DNA from 2 places in the Lactococcus protaetiae genome. Region 2 is predicted to be linked to the other one. Evidence: predicted binding sites of a transcription regulator. Region 2 holds the regulator's gene; the other holds the start of a gene.
What was found. The regulator NrdR, encoded in region 2, represses ribonucleotide reductase genes. The targets are predictions, from matches to a motif close to ACACNATATATNGTGT.
Positions count from the first base shown of each region.

Region 1 (4,875 bases), 520 kb from region 2:
GTGCAAGGTTTGATGACCTCTGTGGCGCTTGCTGTAGCAGCGATTCCAGAGGGGTTACCTGCGATTGTCACGATTGTTTTGGCACTAGGAACGCAAGTGTTGGCAAAGAAAAATGCAATTGTCAGAAAGTTGCCTGCTGTGGAAACGTTGGGTTCAACTGAAATCATTGCCTCAGATAAGACGGGAACTCTGACAATGAATCAGATGACCGTGGAGAAAATTTTTACTGACGGCGTGCTTATTAATGCTGACGAAAAGCTATCAGTAGATGACATGACTTTGCGCGTGATGAATTTCGCCAATGACACGAAGATTTCGGCTGACGGAAGTTTGATTGGTGACCCTACGGAAACGGCATTAGTCAAGTTTGGGCGAACGAAAGATTTTGACGTTCGCACGGAACTGACAGAATATCCGCGGGTGGCAGAGCTGCCTTTTGATAGTGACAGAAAGCTAATGTCCACCATTCATCAGCTTGCTGACGGAAAATATTTGGTAGCAGTCAAAGGGGCGCCTGACCAACTCCTCAAACGTGCAAATAAAAAACTGGTCAAAGATGAAGTCAGTCCTTTGTCAGCAACTGACAGAAAAGAAATATTGACGGTCAATCATGAAATGGCTCATGAAGCCTTGCGTGTGCTGATGATGGCATTTAAATACATTGACAAAGTTCCATCAGTTCTGACAAGTGAGGATTTGGAGAATGACCTGATTTTCGCTGGACTTGTTGGGATGATTGATCCAGAGCGTGCCGAAGCCGCTGAGGCTGTGCGCATCGCCGTCGAGGCTGGCATTCGTCCGATTATGATTACAGGTGATCATCAAGACACTGCTGAAGCTATTGCGAAGCGTCTGGGTATCATTAATGCTACTGACACAACAGACCATGTACTGACAGGTGCGGAGCTTAATGACATGGACGATAAGACTTTTCAAAAAGTGGTTAAACAATATAGTGTTTATGCGCGAGTTAGTCCAGAGCACAAAGTTCGCATTGTCAAAGCTTGGCAAAACGAAGGTAAAGTCGTCGCTATGACTGGCGATGGTGTCAATGATGCACCAGCGCTTAAAACGGCGGACATTGGTATTGGTATGGGGATTACTGGTACGGAAGTGAGCAAGGGTGCTTCGGACATGGTGCTTGCCGATGATAATTTTGCTACAATTATCGTTGCTGTCGAAGAAGGACGGAAAGTCTTTGCCAATATCCAAAAAACAATTCAATATCTCCTTTCTGCTAACACAGCGGAGGTGCTGACTATTTTTCTTGCCACTATGTTTGGTTGGGATGTGCTGCTTCCTGTACATCTCCTTTGGATTAACCTTGTGACAGATACTTTCCCAGCAATTGCGCTAGGTGTAGAGCCAAATGAACCAGGCAGTATGCAACAAAAACCACGTGGTAAAAAAGCATCATTCTTTAGTGGTGGTGTGCTATCTGCGACGATTTATCAAGGACTTTTGCAAGCAGCGTTGACACTCGGAGTTTATGGACTTGCGCTTGCTTTTCCTGAACACGCAGGCAATCATACCATGATGCATCAAGATGCATTGACAATGGCCTTTGCGACACTAGGCTTGATTCAACTTTTCCATGCTTTTAATGTCAAGTCGATTCATCAGTCCATCTTTAAAGTTGGCGCATTCAAATCAAAGACATTTAATTGGTCCATCCTTGTCAGCTTTGCTCTACTTGCTTGTGTTATCCTCGTTCCAGGTCTTAATGGGATTTTCCACGTCAGTCACTTGGATTTATACCAATGGGGAATGGTACTGGGCATGAGTTTTGCTGTCATTATCATTGTTGAAATTGTCAAATTCGTTCAAAGATTGATGATGAAAAAAGCATAAACATCATTATCAAACGGTGATGAAAAAATAAAATCTTGTCAGTATACTGACAAGATTTTTTGAATTCAAAATATGACATTTTTTGAACAAAACAGATACATTTACACAGAAATTTTTAATAATTACCTGAAAACACAACGACACAAGATATAGTATGGATTTACATAATATACCACTAGATGTTGTGCCTTGCGAGATAATTTGATAGAATAGAGAGTAAAGAAAATTAGATTTAAAGAGGATAGGTAGATGAAAGTTGGAGTAGTAAGCCCTGATGCCGAAATTGATGTAATCAATGTTGTTAAACGTGATGGACGTTCTGTCAAATTTGACAGCCAAAAGATTTTTGATGCGCTAACAAAAGCAGCTGAAAAAGTTGGAACGGTTGACCTGTCAGAACTGACAGAAATCACTGACAGAGTGGTCAGCGAGATTTTTAGTCGTTTTCATGAAGATGTAAAAATTTATGAGATTCAGAGCATTGTTGAGCAAGAATTAATTGAATCAGGCAACATAGAACTTGCTGAAGAATACATTAGTTATCGTGCTAATCGTGATTTGGCACGTACCAAAGCAACTGACATCAACTTCACTATCGAAAAACTCATCCAGCGCGATGCGACGGTTGTCAATGAAAATGCCAATAAAGACAGCAACGTTTTTAACACGCAACGTGACTTGACCGCAGGGGCCGTTTCAAAGGCGATTGGTCTGAAATTATTGCCACCACACGTCGCAAATGCGCACCAAAAAGGCGATATTCACTATCATGACCTTGATTATTCACCTTTTACTACCATGTCAAACTGTTGCTTGATTGACTTCAAAAATATGTTTGAAAATGGCTTTAAGCTAGGGAACGCTCAAGTTGATTCGCCAAAATCAATCCAAACGGCAACAGCTCAGGCCAGCCAAATCATTGCCAATGTCGCAAGCTCTCAGTATGGCGGTTGCTCATTTGACCGTGCAGACGAAGTCCTTGCGCCTTATGCCAAACTCAATTATGCGAAGCACCTGAAAGATGCTGAAAAATGGATTGAAAATCCTGAAAAACGAGAAGCCTACGCCAAAGAAAAGACACAAAAAGACATCTACGATGCCATGCAATCTTTGGAATATGAAATTAATACACTCTTTACCAGCAATGGTCAAACGCCATTTGTCACAGTTGGTTTTGGACTGGGTACGGATTGGTACGCACGCGAAATCCAAAAAGCAATCCTTAAAGTCCGAATTGGCGGACTTGGATCCGAACACCGCACGGCGATTTTCCCTAAGCTGATTTTCACACTCAAACGTGGACTCAATCTGGAAGTTGGCACGCCCAATTATGACATCAAACAACTTGCTCTCGAATGCTCAACCAAACGGATGTACCCAGATATTTTGAGCTATGACAAGATTGTTGAGTTGACAGGCTCATTTAAAGCCAGCATGGGTTGCCGGTCATTTCTTCAAGGTTGGAAAGATGCTGAGGGCAATGATGTCACGGCAGGTCGTAACAATCTCGGTGTGGTTACGGTCAATCTGCCTCGTATTGCACTCGAAGCTGCAGGCGATAAAGCAAAATTCTGGGAAATCTTTAACGAACGCATTGAAATTGCGCATGATGCCCTTGCTTTTCGTGTAGAACGCGCCAAAGAAGCCCAACCCAAAAATGCGCCTATTCTTTTCATGAATGGAGCCCTTGGAAGACTTGAAGCGGATGGCTCTGTCGATGAACTCTACAATAATGAACGCGCGACCGTCAGCCTTGGCTATATTGGACTTTACGAAGTGGCGACCACTTTCTATGGTCCGACTTGGGAGTCTAATCCAGAAGCCAAAGCTTTCACGATTGAGATTGTCAAACGCATGCACGAAGACTGCGAAGCTTGGTCTAAGGCATCTGGTTACCATTACTCAGTTTATAGCACACCATCTGAGAGCTTAACTGACCGTTTTTGTCGTATGGACAAGGAAAAATTTGGCAGTGTCCCTGACATCACGGACAAAGACTACTATACCAACTCTTTTCACTACGATATCAGGAAAAACCCCACACCATTTGAAAAATTAGAATTTGAAAAAGACTATCCCGTCTATGCCAACGGCGGCTTTATCCACTATTGCGAATATCCGATGATTCAACAAAATCCTAAAGCGCTTGAAGCTGTCTGGGATTTCGCTTACGACCGTATAGGCTATCTTGGAACAAATGCCCCTATCGACCACTGCTACGAATGTGGCTTTGAAGGCGATTTTGCGCCAACCGAACGTGGTTTCAAATGTCCACAATGTGGCAATGACGACCCTAAAACCTGTGACGTTGTCAAACGAACTTGTGGCTATCTCGGTAATCCCCAAGCACGCCCAATGGTACACGGTCGCCACAAAGAAATCTCTGCGCGCGTGAAGCATATGAACGGCTCTATAGGTGTATTGAACGACGGAAATCTGATTGATTCAGAAGTGGTTGATGAAGCGAAGAGTAAGTATTTTGTGGAGAAATAAAAAATGAACTACTTATATGCGGTAAACATATTTTGGGATAACACTGGAAATTTTCAATGGGGAGTATCGCAGCAATAATCAGTTTGTTCTCTGCCTGTCTAAGTGTCTGGGGTATTAAGCGGAATATAGATGCAAATCTTAGAGCTAAGGCTAGGATTGAGTGGATTCAAGAAGTTAGGAAGCAGACTGCAACAGTTTATAAATCATACAGAGAGTTACGTTCTGCATATTTACAAAAAAGTGGGAGAGCGATTGCTTATACAAAATATCAAACTGATTTGAGATTATTGAAATTGTATTTTGCAGATAATGACGACAACATTTCAGGCGAATCGAATAAGGCAGTAATTTTAAAAAATAGTAAGAATAACAAAAGCAAAAATAAATATCTTATTAACGTAATTGACGGATTACAAGAAGTGAAAAGTAGACTAAATGAGAACGATATCTTAGCAGCAACAGGGGATTTTAGTCAATACTATGTAGAACTTGATGAACTTATGGAATATATTAGTATTTATCTCAAAATTG
Region 1 covers NZ_CP041356.1:819,391-824,265, forward strand. Annotated here, with positions in the region: gene FLP15_RS04205 (cation-translocating P-type ATPase) at 1-1,851, shown strand, start outside; gene nrdD (anaerobic ribonucleoside-triphosphate reductase) at 2,101-4,344, shown strand; gene FLP15_RS04215 (hypothetical protein) at 4,401-4,875, shown strand, end outside.
Region 1: nrdD (anaerobic ribonucleoside-triphosphate reductase) is a predicted target of NrdR. The motif match lies at 1,992-2,007, and genes of this name have one in related genera.

Region 2 (4,875 bases):
CCGAAACAATTGTTGGAAAATTGTGTAAAACAAACTAAGGCTTTGCAGACAAACCGCTTTTTATCAAGTATTATTGAGGAAATGTATCAGGAAATTCCAGAGCTTCAAAATGATGAGGTTGTTGTGGTTCATGGTGATGTAAATCATAAAAACTGGCTTGTTGATGATGCTTCTGGAAAGATATACCTTGTGGATTGGGACACCGTTTTTCTGTCTGATTCGATGGTGGATATGGCGCATGTATTGTCGCATTATATTCAGCACGAAGACTGGAGTTTATGGTTGATGAGCTCAGGTGTTAGACCACGGGCAGACTTGATGGATAAGGTCGCTTGGTATGGAAAATTATCCTTTCTTCGTCAAATTTCTGAATATCTCGTTAGAGGAAAAATGAAAGAAGTAAACCAAGAAATTTTAGGTCTTCGAAATTTTTGTGAATTATTTTAGTAAAAATAGGCTAGGGTCTCCTTCCTATTTTTTGGCTTATGGCAATTGATTTGAGGTATACTGTAGATTGTCAGCTTTGATGAATGGCTATTCCGACTTGGTAATTCAGTGCTATAGCCACTTCGCATTGTTGCTTTGTCTTTTGTTCTTGAGTGGGACAACAAGGTTGCGTAGACCGTTCGTAGAACGGTGTGCAAAGCACATGAACTTGCCACTTTATAGGATAGTCGTTTGTGTTAAAGCAGCAATGGATATGTTAGTTGTTTCATCTATTAGTAGCTTAGTGAAGTTGATGGTGGAGCAAAGCGGAGATAGAGCCTGTGGCGTGAAACGAACATAGACCGTTCAGAGAAATGGTGTAGAAAGTGCATGTCATGGCGATTTTTTCACTATGAAGTTAGTCAGTAACGTCAATCTGTTGTTAGTTTTTAACCAAGCAAGTGTTTGCTATCTTCGCCCTTTGGGCTACGCTGTCCATCCTCGCTATGGTGCTAAAGCACCTAGTCGGATTGGCAACTCTCCCACCTCTTTTAGGTGGAGGGATAGGCAACACTAAGCTTTGTTTTCGTTCTACTAACATCAGTGGGAGAGAAAGAATCTCCCACTGATGAAGTAATCACTTCAAAACAGATTAGCTTTAGAAATGAATTTCAACGCCAAGAGTAAGTATAAGAGTATTAGAAGTAAAATGAGGTAGCAATGCGCGTAAGAAATCGTAAAGGGGCAACAGAGATGCTTGCCGAAAACGCACATATTGTGGTCGAAAATCCAGCAGAATTTAAGGGACGCTGGGCAAAACGTTTTGGAAACAATCATCCTATTCATATTGAAGTAGGTTGTGGCAAAGGGGCATTTGCAACGGGAATGGCAGCACTCCATCCAGAAATTAATTATATTGCAATTGATATGCAGTTGTCCGTTTTGTCTTATGCTTTGGACAAAGCACTCGAAGCGGGCTTGCCAAATGTGCAAATGATGTTAGTTGATGGTGCCGCTTTGACTGAATATTTTGAAGAGGGTGAGATTGACCAGGTCTATTTGAATTTCTCTGATCCTTGGCCCAAAACTCGTCATGAAAAACGTCGCTTGACTTATAAGGCATTTTTGGCTACTTATGAGCAGATTTTAAGGTCAGAAGGTGAAATTCATTTTAAGACTGATAACCGTGGTTTGTTTGAGTATTCGCTAGTTTCATTGACTAATTATGGAATGGAGCTAAAAAAAGTTTGGCTTGATTTGCATAAGGATGAGGAATTTGCTCCGCTTAACGTAATGACAGAATATGAAGAGAAATTTTCAAATAAGGGTCAAGTGATTTATCGATTGGAAGCAAAATTTAAGAAGCGTTAATGACTGTAGAGTTTGTCAGCATACTGACAGAAGCAAAAAACTGTCAGTAGTTCGTTGTAAGTTTTAAAGTGATTACTTCAATTTCTGTCGGATTTAATCTACTGACAACAACAATCAGAAATTGTTTGAAGTGAAATAAGAAAAGGAAGGTGATAAGATGAGATGTCCTAAATGCTCTTCTGATGAATCAAAAGTTGTAGATTCAAGACAAGCTGAAGATGCTATTCGCCGTCGTCGAGTTTGTGAAAATTGTGGTTTTCGTTTTACGACATTTGAACGTATTGAAGAAATGCCTCTTTTGGTGATTAAAAAAGATGATAAGCGCGAACCATTCAATCGTGAAAAGATTGTTCGTGGTTTGGTACGGTCGGCTTACAAACGTCCTGTTTCAAGTGAAGATATTGAAAGCATCGTGGCAAATGTTGAACGTAAGATTCGACAGCTTGATCGTAATGAAGTGAAATCTGATACAATTGGAGAATTTGTAATGGAAGAACTCTCAAAACTGGATGATATTACTTATATTCGTTTTGCCAGTGTTTACCGTTCTTTCAAGGATGTGAGCGAACTTGAGGCACTTTTGCAAAACATTACGAAGAAAAATTGAGTCTGTCAGTGTGCTGACAAGCATTGTCAGTTGTCAGTAAAACCAAACTTGTTCGTCAGCTCTTTTGAGCGAGTTAACTCGTTCACTTTCAATTTTACGCAGTGCGATTACGACTAGCACATCCTGCCTGCATAGCGAATGCAAAGAGCGGAGACCGTTCGGAGAATTGCGTGCCTTTTGCTCTGACTTAGAACGAATGGACAGCGGAGCAACGAAGTTTCGGAGATAGCGCAGATTTGACTTTCAAGCAGTGTTAAAGCAAAAGAAGCTATAAACAATAATCACGAAAAGAGGAAAATATGAGAGCAGGAGATTCGTTTACCATTGTGAATCGCGGAAAAATCAGCTTCGATGCCGAGACTTTTACGCTACTCTATTTACCGATTGTTGGTTCTAATGCTTTTGCTTTGTATCAACTGCTGACGACTTTTTCAACAGGGCGTATTTCTCATTTTTTGGAATATCTGAACATTGGATTAAATCCATTTTTGGAGAGTTTGGACAAGCTTTCTGGGCTTGGCTTAGTCAAAGTTTTTGATGACCACACGATGCTTTATTTTGATGTAAAGAGTCCATTGACTTACGATGAATTTTTATCTGATGATTTTTACAAGCAACTTTTGATTTCACGGATTGGTGAAAATAGAGTGACCGGTCTTTCAAAAAAAATCGAAGTCAAAGGTCAAAATATTTCCAAAAAATTTCATGAAGTTTATAAAGTTGATTTTGACAATGAACCAAAAGCAGCTGTCAGCACTGACAGCTTTGATATGGGTGCTTTTAAGAGTTTGATGGATCGTCAAGGATTGACATTCTCAAATGAAAACTTAGAGCGTCTGAGCCTTTATTCTCTCGCCGAAAAATTTGACCTCAACTGGTACGAACTCTTTAAAAAAGCTGAGAGTACGGCTAATGCAGACAAGACTTTGAACCTGTCAGCACTGACAAGAAGTCTGTCAGCAAGTTCTGAGCCACAAGTGGCATTATCAAGTTTTCCCAAAGCGTTTGCTGATCTTATCGTGAGTAGTAAATCACACGAGCCAGTCGAATTTATTCAGCAGATTAAGAGTCAAGCTGGCGGTTTTGTAAGTGGGGATGAGCGGAAGATTTTAAATAATCTCACTAAACAAAATCTGCCATCGGAAGTCCAAAATGTACTCATTCATTATATTTTAGTTCAACAAAAAAATGCATCTCTGTCTTCAAATTTTGTGAATACATTGGCAAATGATTGGATGAGAAATAAAGTATTCACCGCAGAAATGGCAGTAAAGCGTATCTTAGAACGTAGTGAATCAGCTCAAATAAAAGCACAAGAGAAACAAAACTTTACAAAAAAACAAACAAAAATTGTGAAAGAAGCACCAAAGTGGTCAAATCCAAGCTACGAAAATAAGACAAGTGAAGAGGAACTTGCAAGGCTTGAGAAAATTCGGCTTGCCTCACTCCAAAAACTGAAAGGAGAGCAGCAATAATGGAATCTATTGGTGAAATTTTAAATAAACGCAAAGATTTACGCGGAAATTTTGAAAAACTTGTGGCTGAAGTCATGAAAAATAAAGATGTTCAGTCTTTTATTGCTACCCATCAAATGACGTCAGATGAGATTCAGCGTTCCTATTCAAAATTTTATGAATTTGTGCGTGAGCGTGAAAAATTTGAAAAAGGTGAGAAGCGGGCGGCAGATGGTTATGAACCAGTCTTGATTATGAATCATGGCTATGCTGATGTATCTTATCAAACTACATCAGAACTTGCTGCACAACAAGCTGCGCAAACATTGCTTCGACGAGTGAAAATGATAGGTTTACCAAAAGATTTAAAGCAGGTTACTTTAGAAGATATTGCGCTTGATGATGTAGGGCGGATTGAACCCTATCAAGCTTTGGTGGATTTTATTGCGAATTTTCCTGAGCAAAAAGGACTCTATCTCTATGGAGATTTTGGAGTGGGAAAATCTTTCATGATGGCAGCAATGGCAAATGAATTGGCAAAAAAAGGAATTTCGACTACTCTGCTCCATTACCCAACATTTATATCAGATTTAGACTTTGATACGGCTAAGGTTTGGGTGAATGAAATCAAACAAAGTCAAGTATTGGTCCTTGATGATATTGGAGCGGAACAAAACAATGCTTGGGTACGTGATAGCATCTTGCAGGTGATTTTACAGCATCGGATGCAAGAAGATTTACCTACATTTTTCACCTCTAACTTAAAAATGGACGAACTGGAGCAACATCTGGCAGAAACAAAAAGAGCAGATGAGATTTGGCCAGCAAAACGCGTGATGGAGCGTGTGAAATATCTGTCGCGTGAACTTCGACTGGAAGGAATAAACAGACGACATGACTGATATAAATGAAACCATTGATTTGATGATGAAACATACCTCAGTACGTAATTTTACTGAAGAAAAAATAGAAGATGAAGATTTAGAAGCTATTTTGAAAGCAGGACAGGCGGCGTCA
Region 2 covers NZ_CP041356.1:1,342,635-1,347,509, forward strand. Annotated here, with positions in the region: gene FLP15_RS06580 (phosphotransferase family protein) at 1-447, shown strand, start outside; gene trmB (tRNA (guanosine(46)-N7)-methyltransferase TrmB) at 1,147-1,797, shown strand; gene nrdR (transcriptional regulator NrdR) at 1,955-2,404, shown strand; gene FLP15_RS06595 (DnaD domain protein) at 2,704-3,879, shown strand; gene dnaI (primosomal protein DnaI) at 3,879-4,760, shown strand; gene FLP15_RS06605 (NADPH-dependent oxidoreductase) at 4,753-4,875, shown strand, end outside.